DNA from 3 places in the Proteus sp. G2626 genome. Region 3 is predicted to be linked to each of the others. Evidence: predicted binding sites of a transcription regulator. Region 3 holds the regulator's gene; each other region holds the start of a gene.
What was found. Region 3 encodes PhoB, which activates phosphate uptake and scavenging genes when phosphate is short. Its sites were predicted from a motif close to CTGTCATAAAACTGNCNNAT; they were not measured.
Positions count from the first base shown of each region.

Region 1: glpT (glycerol-3-phosphate transporter) is a predicted target of PhoB. The motif match lies at 3,375-3,394, and genes of this name have one in related genera.
Region 2: ugpB (sn-glycerol-3-phosphate ABC transporter substrate-binding protein UgpB) is a predicted target of PhoB. The motif match lies at 3,912-3,931, and genes of this name have one in related genera.

Region 1 covers NZ_JAABNH010000001.1:46,873-52,440, forward strand. Annotated here, with positions in the region: gene GWJ05_RS00220 (LemA family protein) at 1-344, opposite strand, end outside; gene glpQ (glycerophosphodiester phosphodiesterase) at 632-1,711, opposite strand; gene glpT (glycerol-3-phosphate transporter) at 1,847-3,199, opposite strand; gene glpA (anaerobic glycerol-3-phosphate dehydrogenase subunit A) at 3,580-5,238, shown strand; gene glpB (glycerol-3-phosphate dehydrogenase subunit GlpB) at 5,228-5,568, shown strand, end outside.
Region 2 covers NZ_JAABNH010000009.1:435,463-441,030, reverse strand. Annotated here, with positions in the region: gene ugpC (sn-glycerol-3-phosphate ABC transporter ATP-binding protein UgpC) at 1-697, opposite strand, end outside; gene ugpE (sn-glycerol-3-phosphate ABC transporter permease UgpE) at 699-1,547, opposite strand; gene ugpA (sn-glycerol-3-phosphate ABC transporter permease UgpA) at 1,547-2,431, opposite strand; gene ugpB (sn-glycerol-3-phosphate ABC transporter substrate-binding protein UgpB) at 2,494-3,798, opposite strand; gene GWJ05_RS06345 (glycerophosphodiester phosphodiesterase family protein) at 3,973-4,707, shown strand; gene GWJ05_RS06340 (carbamate kinase family protein) at 5,027-5,568, shown strand, end outside.
Region 3 covers NZ_JAABNH010000009.1:237,508-243,075, forward strand. Annotated here, with positions in the region: gene brnQ (branched-chain amino acid transport system II carrier protein) at 1-1,303, opposite strand, end outside; gene phoR (phosphate regulon sensor histidine kinase PhoR) at 1,782-3,080, opposite strand; gene phoB (phosphate regulon transcriptional regulator PhoB) at 3,104-3,793, opposite strand; gene sbcD (exonuclease subunit SbcD) at 4,015-5,247, shown strand; gene GWJ05_RS05530 (AAA family ATPase) at 5,244-5,568, shown strand, end outside.

The sequences.
Region 1 (5,568 bases), on a different contig from region 3:
CCTGAAATTAATGTAGGATAATTTTCAGCAAGGGCAATCATGCCGCGCAATGCGGTATTCATCTCATTTGATGCGCTGATTTTTTCATTAATATTTTGCGCTTTAAAGTAGCGTTGTCTTGCGTCGCTTAATGCAATAAATACACTTTTTTCATGCTCCATGGCTTTTTCAGCCACAGCCATTAATTGAGGAATTTGGTCTGCTCGCTGTTTTAAAATAACGTCGATATTCGCAAATTGATTACTGACTTGATTGCGCATCGCAATAAGACGATTATAAATTGAAATACCCCAACTAATAAAAAGAACGATAAGAACAAGTAAAATAATAGCCATTATTGTCATTGTGATCCCTTTTTCTGAATATTTAATAAATGATGATAGCTAAATTAAAAAGTGATTATAGTTTTTAATTAAATTATTAGAGCAACTTAGAGAAAGATGAAGAAATATACAATCAGAAAGGGTGCAAATAGCCTACTCTTTCACAATAAAGAATAGGATACTCGTCATACTTCAAGTTGTAGCGTTGTTGACTGCGTTTACTCGTACTAGTCGCATACTAATGTATGCGACTAGTATCCGCTTAGCTACACCTTGAATTATTTAGGGCGTAAATAAAATGCGATGGGTTATTTAGCTTGTTTTTGTAAGAATTTAACTCCTAAATCAGGGAAGTCAGTAAAGACACCTTCCGCTCCAGCTTGGTTATAGATAATGTCGTAAAGCTGATCACCATCTTTTGCGTATTTAGGTAGTTTATCAATACGTACTGTAAACGGATGAATGGTGAGTTTATTAGCGTGAGCATCTGCCGCCATACCCGTTAAAGTGATATTTTCTGGTGTTGAATTATCTTCCACTAACATATGGTAATCCGGTCCAATTCCATCTGCATAAGTGGCAATCTCTTTCATTGCACCTGGCTTAAACATCCACTCATAGCTGTAATTTGTCCATGTTCCATCAGGCTGTTTCTCATACGTCTCATTCCAGTCAGTATAAGCGATTAGCTGAACAAGTTTTAAATCCATGCCCATTTGGGGCATTAATTCTGTTTTGATGCGTTTTAGATCGTTAGCATCAAAGGATTGTAGATAAACATTGTCAGTTTTTTTCGTATAACCGTACTGTTTAAGTACTTCAAGTACTTTTTTGGTGATATCTTTGCCTTCTTGCTCATGGAACCAAGGGGCTTTAATTTCAGGGTAAATACCAATATCTTGGCCTGTTGATTTGTTTAAGCCTTGGATAAATTCAATTTCTTCTTGGAAAGTATGTACACGGAAATCCGATTTACCCATAGGGAAACGGTTTGGGTAACTTTGGACTTTTTTACCGTCAACAATGTCAAAGCCTTCCGTAAATTTCAGTCCTTTAATTTCTTCAAGTGTAAAGTCAATGGCGTAATAACGACCATCTTTTCTTGCTCTATCAGGATAACGATCAGCCACATCTGTTACACGATCAAGATAGTGGTCATGTAAAACAACTAATTCGTTGTCTTTGGTCATCACCAAGTCTTGCTCTAGATAATCTGCGCCTTGGGCATAAGCTAATGCTTTGGCAGGAAGCGTATGTTCAGGCAAATAACCACTTGCACCACGGTGAGCAATAACAACCTTATCGCTTGCCGCTTGTGCGATTGCACTTAAAGATAGAGTTAAAAGAACGCCTGCAACTAACGGTTTTATTCTAAAAGATGTACTCATAAAGCTGCTCCATTTTAATTCTACGTACAACAAAGTTATGTACAGTTGGCAATAAAAAAGCCACATCAAAACAGTTGATGTGGCTTGGTTTTTAGAGATGAGATTTAACTAATTTCATAAATAATCAGTTAGCGATTATTCGTACTTCTGAAGCATTTCACGTTTGTGTTTGGTTTCAGTAACCATCACGATAAGTAATAATACAACAGACAGTGCACTACCGCCGATCATGACCATAAAGCCGCCATCCCAGCCGAAGTAGTCAACTGTGTAACCTACGATAGCACTCGCCGCAACAGAACCACCTAAGTAACCGAATAGACCGGTAAAGCCAGCTGCTGTACCTGCTGCTTTTTTCGGTGCAAGCTCAAGTGCATGCAGACCAATCAACATAACAGGGCCATAGATTAAGAAACCGATGATTAACATACACGCCATATCAACATTCGGGTTACCCGCTGGGTTCATCCAGAATACGATAGTTGCGATAGTTACTAAGGTCATGAAGAACACACCTGTCGCACCACGGTTACCTTTGAACACTTTATCTGACATCCAACCACACAGCAGAGTGCCCGGAATACCTGCGTATTCGTATAAGAAGTAAGCCCATGATGATTTATCCATTGCGAAGTGTTTAACTTCACGCAGATAAGTTGGTGACCAGTCCAGCACGCCGTAGCGCAGTAAGTAAACGAACACGTTCGCAATCGCAATCATCCACAGAAGTTTGTTAGGGAACACATACTTCATAAAGATTTCTTTTGCAGTCAGTTCTTGTTCGTCAGTTTCTTTATAATCAGGTGGATAGTCGTTTTTGTACTCCTCAATTGAAGGTAAACCACAAGATTGAGGGGTATCGCGCATTAATGCGAATGCAATCATTGCAACTAAGATTGCTGCAAATGCTGGCATATATAACGCTGCTTTCCAGTCGTTAAACCACGCCATACCTAATAAGAATAGTAATGGAGGCAAACCACCACCGACGTTATGCGCACAGTTCCAAATCGAAACGATACCGCCACGTTCTTTCTGTGACCACCAGTGAACCATGGTACGTCCACAAGGAGGCCAACCCATACCTTGGAACCAACCACAAAGGAACAACAGAACGAACATAACCATAATGCTCGAAGTTGCCCATGGCACAAAGCCCATAACTAGCATCACTAAAGACGCTAAAATAAGACCTGCGGGTAAGAAATAACGAGGGTTAGCACGGTCAGAGAAAGAGCCCATGATAAACTTAGAGAAACCATAAGCAATGGAGATCCCTGATAAAGCAAAACCTAAATCACCTTTAGAGAATCCCTCTTCTACGAGATAAGGCATTGCTAATGCAAAGTTTTTTCTTACTAAATAATAAGCAGCATAACCGAAGAAAATCCCCATAAAGATCTGCCAGCGTAGGCGACGATAGACGGGATCTATCTGCTCTTTTGGCAAACGCGCTTTATGTGGCGCAGGTCTAAACAGACTTAACATATTAGCCTCCGATGGCTTTTATTTTAATATGTTGATATTAAATAATGACAAAACGAACAATGAAGTTATCAAAAAATTTTCTTTAACGAACTTAATAGTAAACTTATACAATCAAATTTACTGTGAGGTATTACTCAGTTGTCGAATAAATTTTCAATATGTGCAATTTTGAGTGATATGTTAACTTTATGAAATACTTTCTGTTAAATAATTTGTGATTAGTATCACAGATGTGGTTTTAATTTCTCACTCATGAGCGTTTCTCTTTCGTTTTTGCTCATTATCAAACATTAACCACACTTTTTGTGTATCTTATACACTATAATTAGCGCTAAAGAATAATTAAGCGTTTGCTGAATGTAATGTGAGAGGGCATCTCTATGATGAGCGGTTCACCAGTGACAGAAACAGATGTCATTATTATTGGCGGGGGAGCAACCGGTGCAGGCATGGCAAGAGACTGCGCGCGCCGTGGGTTACGTTGCGTCCTGCTTGAAAGACACGATATTGCAACCGGTGCAACCGGTCGAAATCATGGATTGTTACACAGTGGTGCGCGTTATGCAGTAACCGATCCTGAATCAGCGCGTGAGTGTATTGAAGAGAATATGATCTTAAAACGGGTTGCTCGTCATTGTGTTGAAAAGACGGATGGCCTTTTTATTACCTTACCTGATGATTCTTTAGAGTTTCAACAGACTTTTATTCAAGCTTGCCAAGCTGCAGGTATTGATGCTCAAGCGATTTCACCCGAAGAAGCTATTCGCTTAGAGCCTTCTGTTAACCCAAATTTAATTGGCGCAGTTAAAGTGCCTGATGGCACCGTTGATCCATTTCGTCTAACTGCAGCAAATATGTTAGATGCTCGCGAACATGGTGCACAAGTACTGACTTACCATGAAGTTGTTGGCCTTATTCGTGAAGGCGATCGTGTTAAAGGTGTCAAAGTTTACGATCATCAAACAAAAAGAATGTATGAAATTCGTGCGCAAATTGTGGCGAATGCTGGTGGTATTTGGGGACAAAAAATTGCTGAATACGGTGAATTAAAAATTCGAATGTTCCCAGCAAAAGGTGCATTACTGATTTTAGGTCATCGTATTAACAATATGGTGATCAACCGTTGTCGTAAACCTGCGGATGCCGATATTTTAGTGCCTGGTGATACTATCTCATTAATTGGTACAACTTCAACGCGTGTGCCTTACGATGAAATCGACAATATGTATGTCACTCCTGAAGAAGTCGATATCCTTATTCGTGAAGGTTCAATGTTAGCGCCTAAATTGGCTCAAACACGAATTCTACGTGCTTACGCAGGTGTCCGGCCTTTAGTGGCTAGTGATGATGATCCTTCTGGTCGTAATGTGAGTCGTGGTATCGTTTTACTCGACCATGCTCAACGCGATGGTTTAGAAGGGTTTATTACTATTACGGGCGGTAAATTAATGACTTACCGTTTAATGGCTGAATGGGCGACAGATAAAATCTGTGAGAAATTAAATATTTCTGCGAAATGTACTACCGCAGAAGAAGCATTACCTGGCTCTCGCCAATCTGCGGAGCAAGCATTACGTAGTGTTGTGTCTCTGCCTGCGCCAATCCGTGGCTCTGCCGTTTATCGCCATGGTGATTTGGCGAATAAATTACTGAGTAATGAACGTATTGATAAAAGCTTAGTGTGCGAATGCGAGGCAGTAACCGCTGCTGAAGTGCGTTACGCGGTTAACTCTTTAACGGTTAATAACTTACTTGATTTACGTCGTCGTACTCGTGTTGGGATGGGGACTTGCCAAGGTGAGCTTTGTGCTTGTCGTGCCGCAGGGTTATTAAACCGTTTACAAGTTACTACCCCTCATGAATCAGAGCAACAGCTTGCTCATTTCCTCAATGAGCGTTGGAAAGGCATTCGACCAATTGCTTGGGGGAATGCGTTACGTGAAAGTGAGTTTACCAGTTGGGTTTATCAAGGTTTATGTGGTTTAGATGCAGATATGATTGAAAAAACAGCTTCAGCGGAGGCAGATAATGAAATTTGACGTCATCATTATAGGTAGCGGGCTGGCGGGATTAACGGCGGGTATTCGTCTTGCCGAAGCTGGTAAGTCTTGTGCAATCATTAGCAATGGCCAAAGTGCACTGCATTTTTCGTCAGGTTCACTGGATTTATTGACGCATCTTCCTGATGGAACATCGGTGACTCACCCCAAAAAAGCACTGGCAACTTTGGCAGAGTTAGCACCTAAACATCCTTATAGCCGTATGGGTGAAATACAGGTTTCAACCTTAATTGAACAAGCTCAAGCATTGTTGGCAAGTACAAATGGCCTTGAATATCAAGGTAGTGGTGATGAAAACCATTATCGTAT
Region 2 (5,568 bases), 200 kb from region 3:
TGGCAACAAATACAGAGGCTGGGCTTTCGTAAATATCTAACGGGGTACCCACTTGTTCTATATTGCCTTGATTTAGCACTACCAGCTTATCGGCTAATGTCATTGCTTCAACTTGATCATGTGTCACGTAAATTGAAGTTGTTGAGAGCTTTCGTTGTAGCTTTTTAATCTCTAGGCGCATTTGTACACGTAATTTTGCATCAAGGTTAGAGAGTGGCTCATCAAATAAAAAGACTTTAGGTTTACGGACAATCGCCCGGCCCATTGCCACTCGTTGTCGTTGTCCACCGGAGAGCTCTTTGGGTTTTCTATCAAGTAAATGGCTGATTTCCAGCATTTGAGCAGCATTTGCGACGAGTTCTTCAATCTTTGCTTTTGGTGTTTTTCGATTACGCAAGCCATATGCCATGTTGTTATAAACCGACATATGAGGGTAAAGGGCATAGTTTTGAAACACCATAGCGATATCACGCTCACTGGGTTCATGTTCATTAACACGCAAATGATCAATAAGTAAATCGCCTTGTGTAATGGTTTCTAACCCTGCAATCATTCGCAGTAATGTTGATTTGCCGCAGCCACTGGGGCCGACTAATACCACCATTTCACCTTGCTCAATAGAAAGATTTAATTTTGAAATGGCTTGATGCCCATTCGGATAACGTTTCTCTAAATTAGTGAGAGTGACGGTTGTCATGTTATTTCTCCGTATCAATAAAGCCTTTTACAAAGGCTCTTTGCATCAGAATGACGATAAAGACAGGAGGCAACATCGCAATTAACGTGGTTGCCATAATTTTGTTCCATTCAATAACACCATCAGAAACCGCAACCATCTGTTTTATCCCCATCACAATAGTGTAGTAGTGGGTATCTGTTGTGATCAGCATTGGCCAAAGATATTGATTCCAGCCATAAATAAATGTGATAACAAATAGGGCGGCAATATTGGTACGTGAAAGAGGAAGTAAGATGGTGAAAAAGAATCTTATTGGGCCTGCGCCATCGATTTTAGCTGCTTCAATGAGCTCAGGAGTGATAGTAAGAAAGAATTGGCGGAATAAAAAAGTAGCGGTAGCACTGGCAATTAATGGAACTGTTAGTCCCGCATAAGAGTTCAGCATATTAAGGTTAGTGACAACCTCAAATGTTGGCATAATACGGACTTCAACAGGCAACATTAGCGTAAAAAAGATAGTCCAAAAGGCAAGCATACGACCAGGAAAGCGAAAAAATACGACAGCATAAGCCGATAAAATCGAAATCACTAATTTCCCGATGGTGATCACTAATGCCATAATTAGTGAATTCAACAACATACTGTTAATGGAAATAGCACTATTTTGTGTTGTACCTACTTGTGACAATAGTGTTTTAAAAATGCTTAAGCCTTCCGTACCGAACCAAAGGGGCGATCCTGTGGCAAACTCGGTATTTTGATGTGTTGTTGCGACAAGTGCTATCCAAACAGGGAATGCTACAGAAAGAATGCCAACAATGAGAATAAAGTGGCAAAAAGCATGAAATAAAGGTCTGCGTTCAACCATCAGTAAGCCACCTTTTTCTCAACATAACGAAATTGGATCACGGTTAATATCGCGACAATAAACATCAAAATAACGGATTGTGCTGCGGAGGAGCCTAAATCTAATCCCACAAAACCGTCGTTATAAACTTTATACACTAAAGTTGATGTGCTACTGCCAGGGCCACCTTGTGTCATGGCATGGATAATGGCGAAAGTATCAAAAAAAGCGTAGGCAAAATTCACGACCAGTAAGAAAAAAGTGGTCGGTGAAATGAGCGGGAAACTTATCGTTATAAAACGTTTAATAGGCCCGCTACCATCAATAGCGGCCGCTTCTAACAATGATTTAGGAACAGATTGTAAGGCGGCGAGGAAAAACAAAAAGTTATAGCTCACTTGTTTCCAGGTTGCTGTTAAAATCACCATCCACATAGCGTGGTGTGTATTAAGTACGGGATCCCAATTAATTCCTATTTTCTTTAATTGTTGGCTTAATACACCAATTGTGGGATCAAGCATAAATAACCAAAGGAAGCCGGCGATAACCGGCGCAATGGCGTAGGGGGAAATTAATATCGTGCGATAAAACAGCTTACCTCGTAAAATTTGTTCGGCAATGCCGGCCAACACAAGTGCAGATAGCATAGAAAGAAAGACAACACTGGTGCTAAAAATTAATGTCGTGATTAAACTGTCAAAATAGTAACGATTGCTAAATAAACGCTGAAAATTTTCGAAGCCGACAAACTCACTACTTAGGCCAAACGCATCTTCTAATTGAAATGACTGAAAGAAAGCTTGTCCTGCTGGCCAAATAAAAAAGATAAGCGTAATAGCCAATTGAGGAAAAATTAGCGCTAGAGGTAACCATTTTTGTTTAAAATAAATGGATTGAGAAGCCATACAGTATCCAGTAAATCGATAAAAACAGAAGGCGAGTTGTTAAGCTCGCCTGATAAACGTGATTATTGAGTCCGTTCAAAACGGTGTAATTGTTCATTTCCACGCTTGACAGCATTATCCAATGCAACTTGAGCGCTCTGTTTTCCTGACCATACTTTTTCTAACTCTTCATCAACAATTTCTCGTGTTTGCAGGAAATTACCGAAGCGTAATCCTTTGGAGTTTGCGGTAGGCTCTGAAGTTGTCATTTGCAAGATCGCGGTATCTGCTCCAGGGTTTTTCTGATAAAAACCTTGTTGTTGTGTCAACGCGTAAGCCGCTTTAGTGACAGGAAGGTAGCCAGTTGCTTGGTGCCAATCGGCTTGTACTTCGGGACTTGAAAGATAGGTAAAGAATTTTGCTACGCCATCATATTCTGCATCAGGACGCCCTGACATAACCCATAACGATGCGCCCCCAATAATCGTATTGGCGGGTTTTTGTACAAGTGTATCGTCATAAGGTAATTGGCTAACACCAATATCAATTCCTTTCATATTCTCTTTAATACCCGCAAAACCGGCTGATGATTCCATCACCATGGCGCATTCTTGGGTATAAAATAGAGGCATAGAGTCGGACTGGCGTCCGCCATATTTGAAAATGCCCGATTTAGACCAATCTGCCATTTGTTGAATATGCGCAACGAAAGGGGCTTTATTAAATAGGAAAGTAGTATCAAAGCCATCAAAACCATTATTTTTGGTAGCAATAGGTAAATTATTACGCGCCCCAAAGTTTTCTATTTGTGTCCATGATTGCCATGTGGTGGTAAAACCACATTTCACACCTGAGTCGAGTAATTTTTGAGACACTGTCTCCATTTCTTTCCATGTTTTAGGAGGGTGATCTACACCTGCTTTTTTAAAGAGAGCCTTGTTGTAATAAAGGACGGGGGTTGAGCTATTAAAAGGCAGTGACATCATTTTGCCATCGCTGGTGGTGTAATAGCCCGTGACTGTAGATAAATAGCTATTAGGATCAAAAGGCTCGTTGGTTTTTTCCATTAATTGGTAAACAGGAAAAACCGCTTTTTTAGCGCCCATCATGCTGGCTGTACCAACTTCAAAAACTTGGACAATAGCGGGTTGGTTTTTAGCGCGAAACGAAGCAACTGCGCTAGTCATGGTTTCGGCATAAGTGCCTTTATAAACAGGCTTTATTTCATATTCAGATTGGCTCGCATTAAAGTCAGATGCGATTTGATTAACTTTCTGACCAAGCGCACCTCCCATTGCATGCCACCATTCAATTTGTGTTTTTGCGTGTGTAGGTGAAGCAAAGAGTGTCATCGCAACAGCAAGGCCCGTTATTGATTTTATCGACATGCAGTATTTCCTTTTAAATCGAGAGTTAAAGGTGCAATCTAGTTTGCGAATTACCCTAAATGTTATTTATGACAAAGGGGTGACAATTAAATGAAGACTTATTGATGGTGTGATTGTCAAATTGCTGTCATAAATGGTTGTCATGATGTCGGCACAAATGAAAAGGAGAGAGAAATGAAAATAGCTGCTCACCGAGGCTTTTCTGGAAAAGCCCCTGAAAATACGTTAGCTGCGTTTAAAATGGCGATTGATTTTGGGTGCGAATGGATTGAGACGGATGTGCAATTAACGGCAGATTATGTTCCTGTGCTTATTCATGATAAAACGGTTAATCGCTGTACTAATGGGCAAGGTGCTGTGCGTTTTCATACCTTGGATGATCTGCATCATCTTGATGCGGGGAGTTGGTTTAGTTCGCTTTATCAAGGTGAGAAAATTCCCTCTTTAAGACAAGGATTACAGTTAATTAAGCGTTCAGGAACAAAACTGAATATCGAGCTGAAAACATGGCCAGATGATGATATTGAACGCTTATGTTTAGCGGTCTCTGACATGATAAAAAGCGCAGATATTCCAAATGAGCAAATTTTGTTTTCTTCTTTTGATACACAAGCTTTAATCGTGATGAAGCGATATCTACCTTTTATTCGAAGAGGGCAATTATGGGATGAGATCCCCGCTAATGCGTTAGAAATATTAAAAGCCATTGATGGTTTTAGTGTGCATTGTAATTACAAATACCTCACACAAGAACAAGCGCAATGGTTAAAACAGGCCGGCTATGAAATTTATTGTTATACCCCGAATGATCCTGAAGAGGTAAAAGATTTTGAGCAATGGGGTGTTGATATGTTAATTACTGATATGCCTGATGTTTATCAACAGGATATTGATGATATAGCAAAATGAAAAGGCACTAACTATCCCGCTTATTTGTATTGAATAAGGCGTGATCTGTTGGATGACGCCTTTTATCTCCTTTCTTCCTCATTCTATTTACTGAAATTAAATAAGAGAAATATTGAGTAATAGATGTTTTATTTACATTCTCTGCTATTATCCTGCGCAATTAATGAATAGATATTGTTCAATACGATAATATTTATCTCATTAAAAGATAAAAATGGGGAGCGTGGTTAACGATATGGTGACCAGATTAATCCAACTTCTGAAAGTGGAGGTGAGTTATTTCTACTTTAATTGCCAATAATATGACTGAGAGTGAAATATGAAAGAACTCGTTGTTGTTGCCATTGGAGGCAACAGTATTATTAAAGACAATGCCAGCCAGTCTATCGCTCATCAAGAACAAGCAGTACAAGAGGTTGCGGCCCATATTAGTGATATGGTGGCTGAAGGGTATAATATTGTTCTTACTCATGGTAACGGGCCACAAGTCGGGCTTGATTTACGCCGTGCGGAAGTTGCCCATGTACAAGAAGGTTTACCATTAACACCATTAGCCAATTGTGTTGCAGACACACAAGGGGGTATTGGTTATTTAATACAACAAGCGTTAACCAATCAGCTTCGTGTTCAACAAAATAAACAAGCTATTACCATTATCTCGCAAGTTGAAGTGAATAAAAACGATCCTAATTTTGTTTCTCCGACAAAACCTATCGGTGCTTTTTTTTCTGAGAAAGAAATGGTGCAATTACAACAAGAAAACCCTCAATGGCATTTTGTTGAAGATTCTGGTCGAGGATATCGCCGTGTTGTTGCCTCTCCAATTCCACAACATGTGATTGAATCTAAGGCAATTAAGTC
Region 3 (5,568 bases):
TCTGTGAGCCTGCAATTTTATCGTAAATACCACATACAACAATCGTCACTAATACTGGGATCAACCACGCTAAACCTTGCTCACTTAATGGTAATTTTGTCGCCCACTCTGGTAATAAATGTTTCAGATAATCAGACGCTTTTATGGCATCAAAAATACCGAAAAATAAGCTAATCGCCATTGCAGGGGCAATAATACGGCTTGGATTATTCCACAATCGTAATGTGAAACTCATTAAAATAATCACAATACAAGGTGGATAAATCATGATCAGCACAGGAATAGAAAACGCGATCAGTTTACTTAACCCTAAGTTTGAAACAACAGCAGAGAATATCGCTAAGATCAATACCAATGTACGATAAGAGATAGGTAAATAGCGACTAAAGAACTCAGCACATGCACACGTTAAACCAACAGCTGTCACCATACAGGCTAAGAAAATCAGCACCGCTAAGAAAAAGCTGCCAAAATTACCGAAAGTATACTGAACATAGGCATGTAAAATATCTGCACCATCTTGTGCACCCGGAATAATGCTGCCACTGCTAGAACCTAATTTAAATAAACTTAAATAAATCGCAGTTAACAATATCCCCGCAATAATACCAGCCCACATGGTATAACGTGTTAACAGTGAGGAATTATCAATGCCCCGAGAACGTGCCGCATTAACAATCACGATACCAAAAACCATTGCGCCTAAGGTATCCATAGTGAGGTAACCGTTAATAAAGCCTTGAGTCAATGCCATATCACGATAAGCATCAGTGGCCGGAATAGCGCCTCCCGCAGGCCAAAATACTGCTGCAACACCTAATACCCCCAATGCCAAAATTTTAATTGGTGCCAAAATATGACCAACACTATCTAACAATTTTCCAGGATAAAGCGAAATCCCAATAACAATTAAAAAATAGACAATGCTGTAAATCAGCAATGATAATTCAGTATCACCCACTAAAGGAGCAATACCCACCTTAAAGGAGACGGTTGCAGTACGCGGTGTAGCGAAAAGAGGGCCAACAGCAAGATAAGCAACAATGGCTAATAATAGCCCCATTGATTTACCAATAGGTGTACTTAATGCCTCAATTCCTCCACCTACTTTTGCTAATGCAACAATGGTTAATACCGGTAAACCGACGCCTGTAACAAGAAATCCTATTGCTGCTGTCCAGACAAATTCACCGGATTGTAAACCCACCATTGGAGGAAAAATAATATTGCCAGCGCCAACAAATAGGGCGAATGTCATAAACCCTAATGCCAGAATATCTCTAGAAGTTAATCTATGTGCCATAAGTTTTGTTAATATGTAGTTACGATAACGGTTAATTACATCAAAATGACGTAACATAAAATCAACAATATCTATTCAAGCTCATATCATCATTATTCAGGATAATATCCATATATAATCATTTAATGCAGAGCAATTAGGTATCAAATAGAAAAAATTGCCGATAACTGGTCACAAGTAAAACTTTTATAATGGAAAAAGGCAATAGCCAATCTAAAAACCAGAATAATCATCTAAACTATTTTTAAGCACTAGTTATAACTATCATATATCATCGAATATACACGATATGATTTGTGCATTTTATCACCAATAAAATGGGGCATTAACAACATTTAAAGTTATTATTAATTAATAATATTAAAATTTAACACTACGATATTAATTTTTTTTGATATCAATAAAATAAAAAAGTGACAAAAAGCCTTTATCATTGATTAAAAAATAAGTGATAAAGGCTTTAAGAAAAGAAGTGTTATTAGTGTGCTTTTTTAGTGGATAACAATGTTTGAGGCAAGATAAATGAGAAAGTACTTCCACTTCCTACTTTACTTTCAATATTCAATTGAGAGTGGTGATGAATAAGCGATTTTTTCACAATCGCCAAACCTAACCCTGTGCCCCCTGCATGGCGGGAACGGGCTTTATCAACACGATAGAAACGTTCGGTTAAACGCGTTAAGTGCTCAGCACTGATCCCCGCACCATTATCAGACACACTAAATAACATACCTTGTGGAATTTTCTTCCAACAGACTTTAATTGTCGTACCTTTCTCAGTGTGATTAATGGCGTTATAGACTAAATTAGAAACCGCACTACGTAGTTGCTCTTCATTACCACGAACAGCCCAATTCCCATCAATATCAAAAATAATGTGATGCTGACCTTGGCTCAATGCGTTCGCTTCTTGTTCTAATAAAACCAAAATAGCAGGAATATCAACAATCTTGTTTAAATCAATATGAGGAGCAGATTCAATACGTGAAAGTTGTAAGAGTTGCTGAACAAGTGTATCCATACGTTTAGCTTGCTCTTGCATTGTGACTATTGCCTTATGCTCTGCAGGTTTCGCGACACAAGTTTCTTCCATCATTTCAAGATAGCCTTGAATAACGGTTAATGGTGTTCTTAGCTCATGACTGACATTAGCAAAAAAATCTCGTCGCGAATTTTCCAATTTATTTTTTTCTGTTACATCGCGAGCTACCATCAAGCGCTGATCTTCGCTATACGGCATCACACGAAACTCCACAATAGAACCATTGTTGAGCGAAATGGTTAAAGGTCGGCTAAAATCATTCGCAGTAAAATAGTGCAAAAAATCCGGGTAACGTAATAAGTTAAAAATAGTTTGCCCATTGTCTTCCGGCCACCGAAAACCTAACAAGTGTTGAGCAAGGCTGTTACACCAAAAAATGTTACCTTCATTTGTCATCATCACAACCGCATCAGGTAAACTTTCAGCGCCACTTCTAAAGCGTTTTATTAAGTCTCCTAATTCTCGACGCCGTTTACGATTGCGTTGTTGTGTTTGTCGAATGCCATAAAAAATAGGTTCCCATCCTCCTCTGCCTTCTGGTGGTAAGACAGAGCGATCTAGCCATAACCATTTAGACAATTTCATCAAATTATAAGCATGCCAGACCAAAGCACTGAGGAGTGATACCACCAGCAACCAAGGAAGATGACCAATAAAAAGCGATAATACAAAAGCAGGTAAGCAAAATAGACATAGCCCCCAAACGAGGGCTTTCCACGATAGTCGTTCTAACACCTGACGATTACTCCCATATTGACTTAGAAACGGGCAGAGAAACGATATCCCGTTCCACGTACTGTCTGTATCATTCGGTCATGACCATCTTCTTCAATGGCTTTACGTAAACGACGAATATGCACATCCACGGTACGGTCTTCGACATAAACATTCGTTCCCCAAACATAGTTTAGCAGTTGTTCTCTACTATACACACGTTCAGGATGTGTCATAAAAAAGTGCAGGAGTTTAAATTCAGTAGGCCCCATATCAATAGGTTTATCTTGACTGGTGACGCGATGAGAAACAGGATCAAGTGCTAACCCATTGAACTCGATAATATCTTCCGCTGACATTGGTGACAAACGCCGTAAAATCGCCTTCACACGGGCAACAAGCTCTTTAGGTGAAAAAGGTTTAATAACATAATCATCTGCACCTGTTTCTAAGCCTTGGACTTTATCTTCTTCTTCCCCTTTTGCTGTTAACATAATAATAGGAATGTCACGAGTATTACTTTCTCGCTTCATCTGTTTTATTACCTGTAAACCTGAGCCACCGGGGATCATCCAATCTAATAAAACCAGATCAGGGTAAGGATCAATAAGAAAACTCAATGCAGAATCATAATCCTCTGCTTCAATTGGTTGAAAACCATTTTGTTCTAAAACAAAACAGATCATTTCTCGAATTGCGGTTTCATCTTCAACAACAAGAATACGCCTTGCCATACTCTATCCTGTGTAATGTATATAGAGGGTCAAAATGATTATGATGCAGTTTTATGACAGATTTATGACTAACCTTAACATTACTGAAATAGATCCCTGTTGTTAAGGTCAATAAATCATTTTTTGGTGAAATATCACTCAAAAATGGGGTTTATTGTTGAGTTTTCACTAAAAAAGCAAGGTGCGCTATACTCTTCATCAAATAAAAAAGAGGGATAGCAATGCGGATTATTCACACATCAGACTGGCATTTAGGGCAATACTTTTTTACGAAAACCCGCGTACAAGAACATCAACAATTTCTTGATTGGTTATTAGTCCAAATTAAGGATAATCAAGTCGATGCCCTGATTGTTGCTGGCGATATATTTGATACAGGCTCTCCCCCAAGTTATGCCCGAGAACTTTATAACCGCTTTGTTGTTGCCATGAGAGAAACACAATGCCAATTGATTATTTTAGGTGGCAATCACGATTCTGTCGCAACACTCAATGAATCTAAATCACTATTGGCGTGTTTAAATACTACTGTTATTGCCAATGTGCATACTGAAGCACCACAAGTACCACTAATTCTTCGTCAAAAAGATAACACGCCAGGTGCGTTACTTTGTGCGATCCCTTATCTACGTCCTAGAGATATGATAACTAGTCGAAGTGGACAATCCGGTGCTGAGAAACAAAATGCCCTAAAAGAAGCGATTGCTGATTATTATCAAGCTCAATATCAAGCCGCTCTCGATTTGCGTAATCAATTAAATATAAACATCCCTATTATTGCGACAGGTCACCTAACAACGATTGGTGCAAGTATGACCGATTCTGTACGTGAAATATATATCGGTACTTTAGAAGCCTTCTCTGCGACCCTGTTTCCTGAATTTGATTATATTGCTCTTGGCCACATTCATCGCCCTCAAGTGGTGAATAAATCAGGACATATTCGTTATAGTGGTTCTCCAATTCCTTTAAGTTTTGATGAGAGTGGGCAACAAAAAAGCGTCTGTCTTATCGATTTTGAGCAAGATAAATTAACCGAGCTTACGCTACTCCCTATCCCCGAATTTCAGCTATTGCGCACAATTACTGGCTCCTTAAAAGAGATAGCCACACAGCTTGAAAATTTAAAGAAACAATATACTGAAACAGATACGACTATCTGGTTGGATATTGAAGTTTCTACACAAGATTATCTCAGTGATATACAAACTCGAATTCAAGAACTGACTAACGACCCACTTTTTGATGTGGTTTTATTAAGAAGAGCTAGAAAACAGCGCCAGGCACTCACCCAAAATGAGAAAGAAACACTGACAGAATTAACGGTTTATGATGTTTTTGAAAGACGCTTAGAACAACATCAGTTTGATTCAGAAGAGACTAAAACGCGATTAACCACATTATTTAAACAAGCAGTTGAAAAGGCAGAACAAGAGGATAACGAAACAAAATGAAAATCTTAAGTCTGCGATTTAAAAATATTAACTCCTTAAAAGGCGAATGGAAAATTAACTTCAACCAAGAACCTTTTATTAGCAACGGATTATTTGCGATAACAGGCCCTACCGGTGCGGGAAAAACAACCCTTTTAGATGCTATTAGTTTAGCGCTTTATCATAGAACCCCACGATTAGATAAAGTCACACAATCTCAAAATGAATTAATGACTCGTCATACTGCAGAGTGTTTGGCGGAAGTTGAATTTGAAGTTAAAGGTATTGCTTATCGTGCTTTTTGGGAACAACGCCGAGCCAATTATAAAGAAGATGGTAATC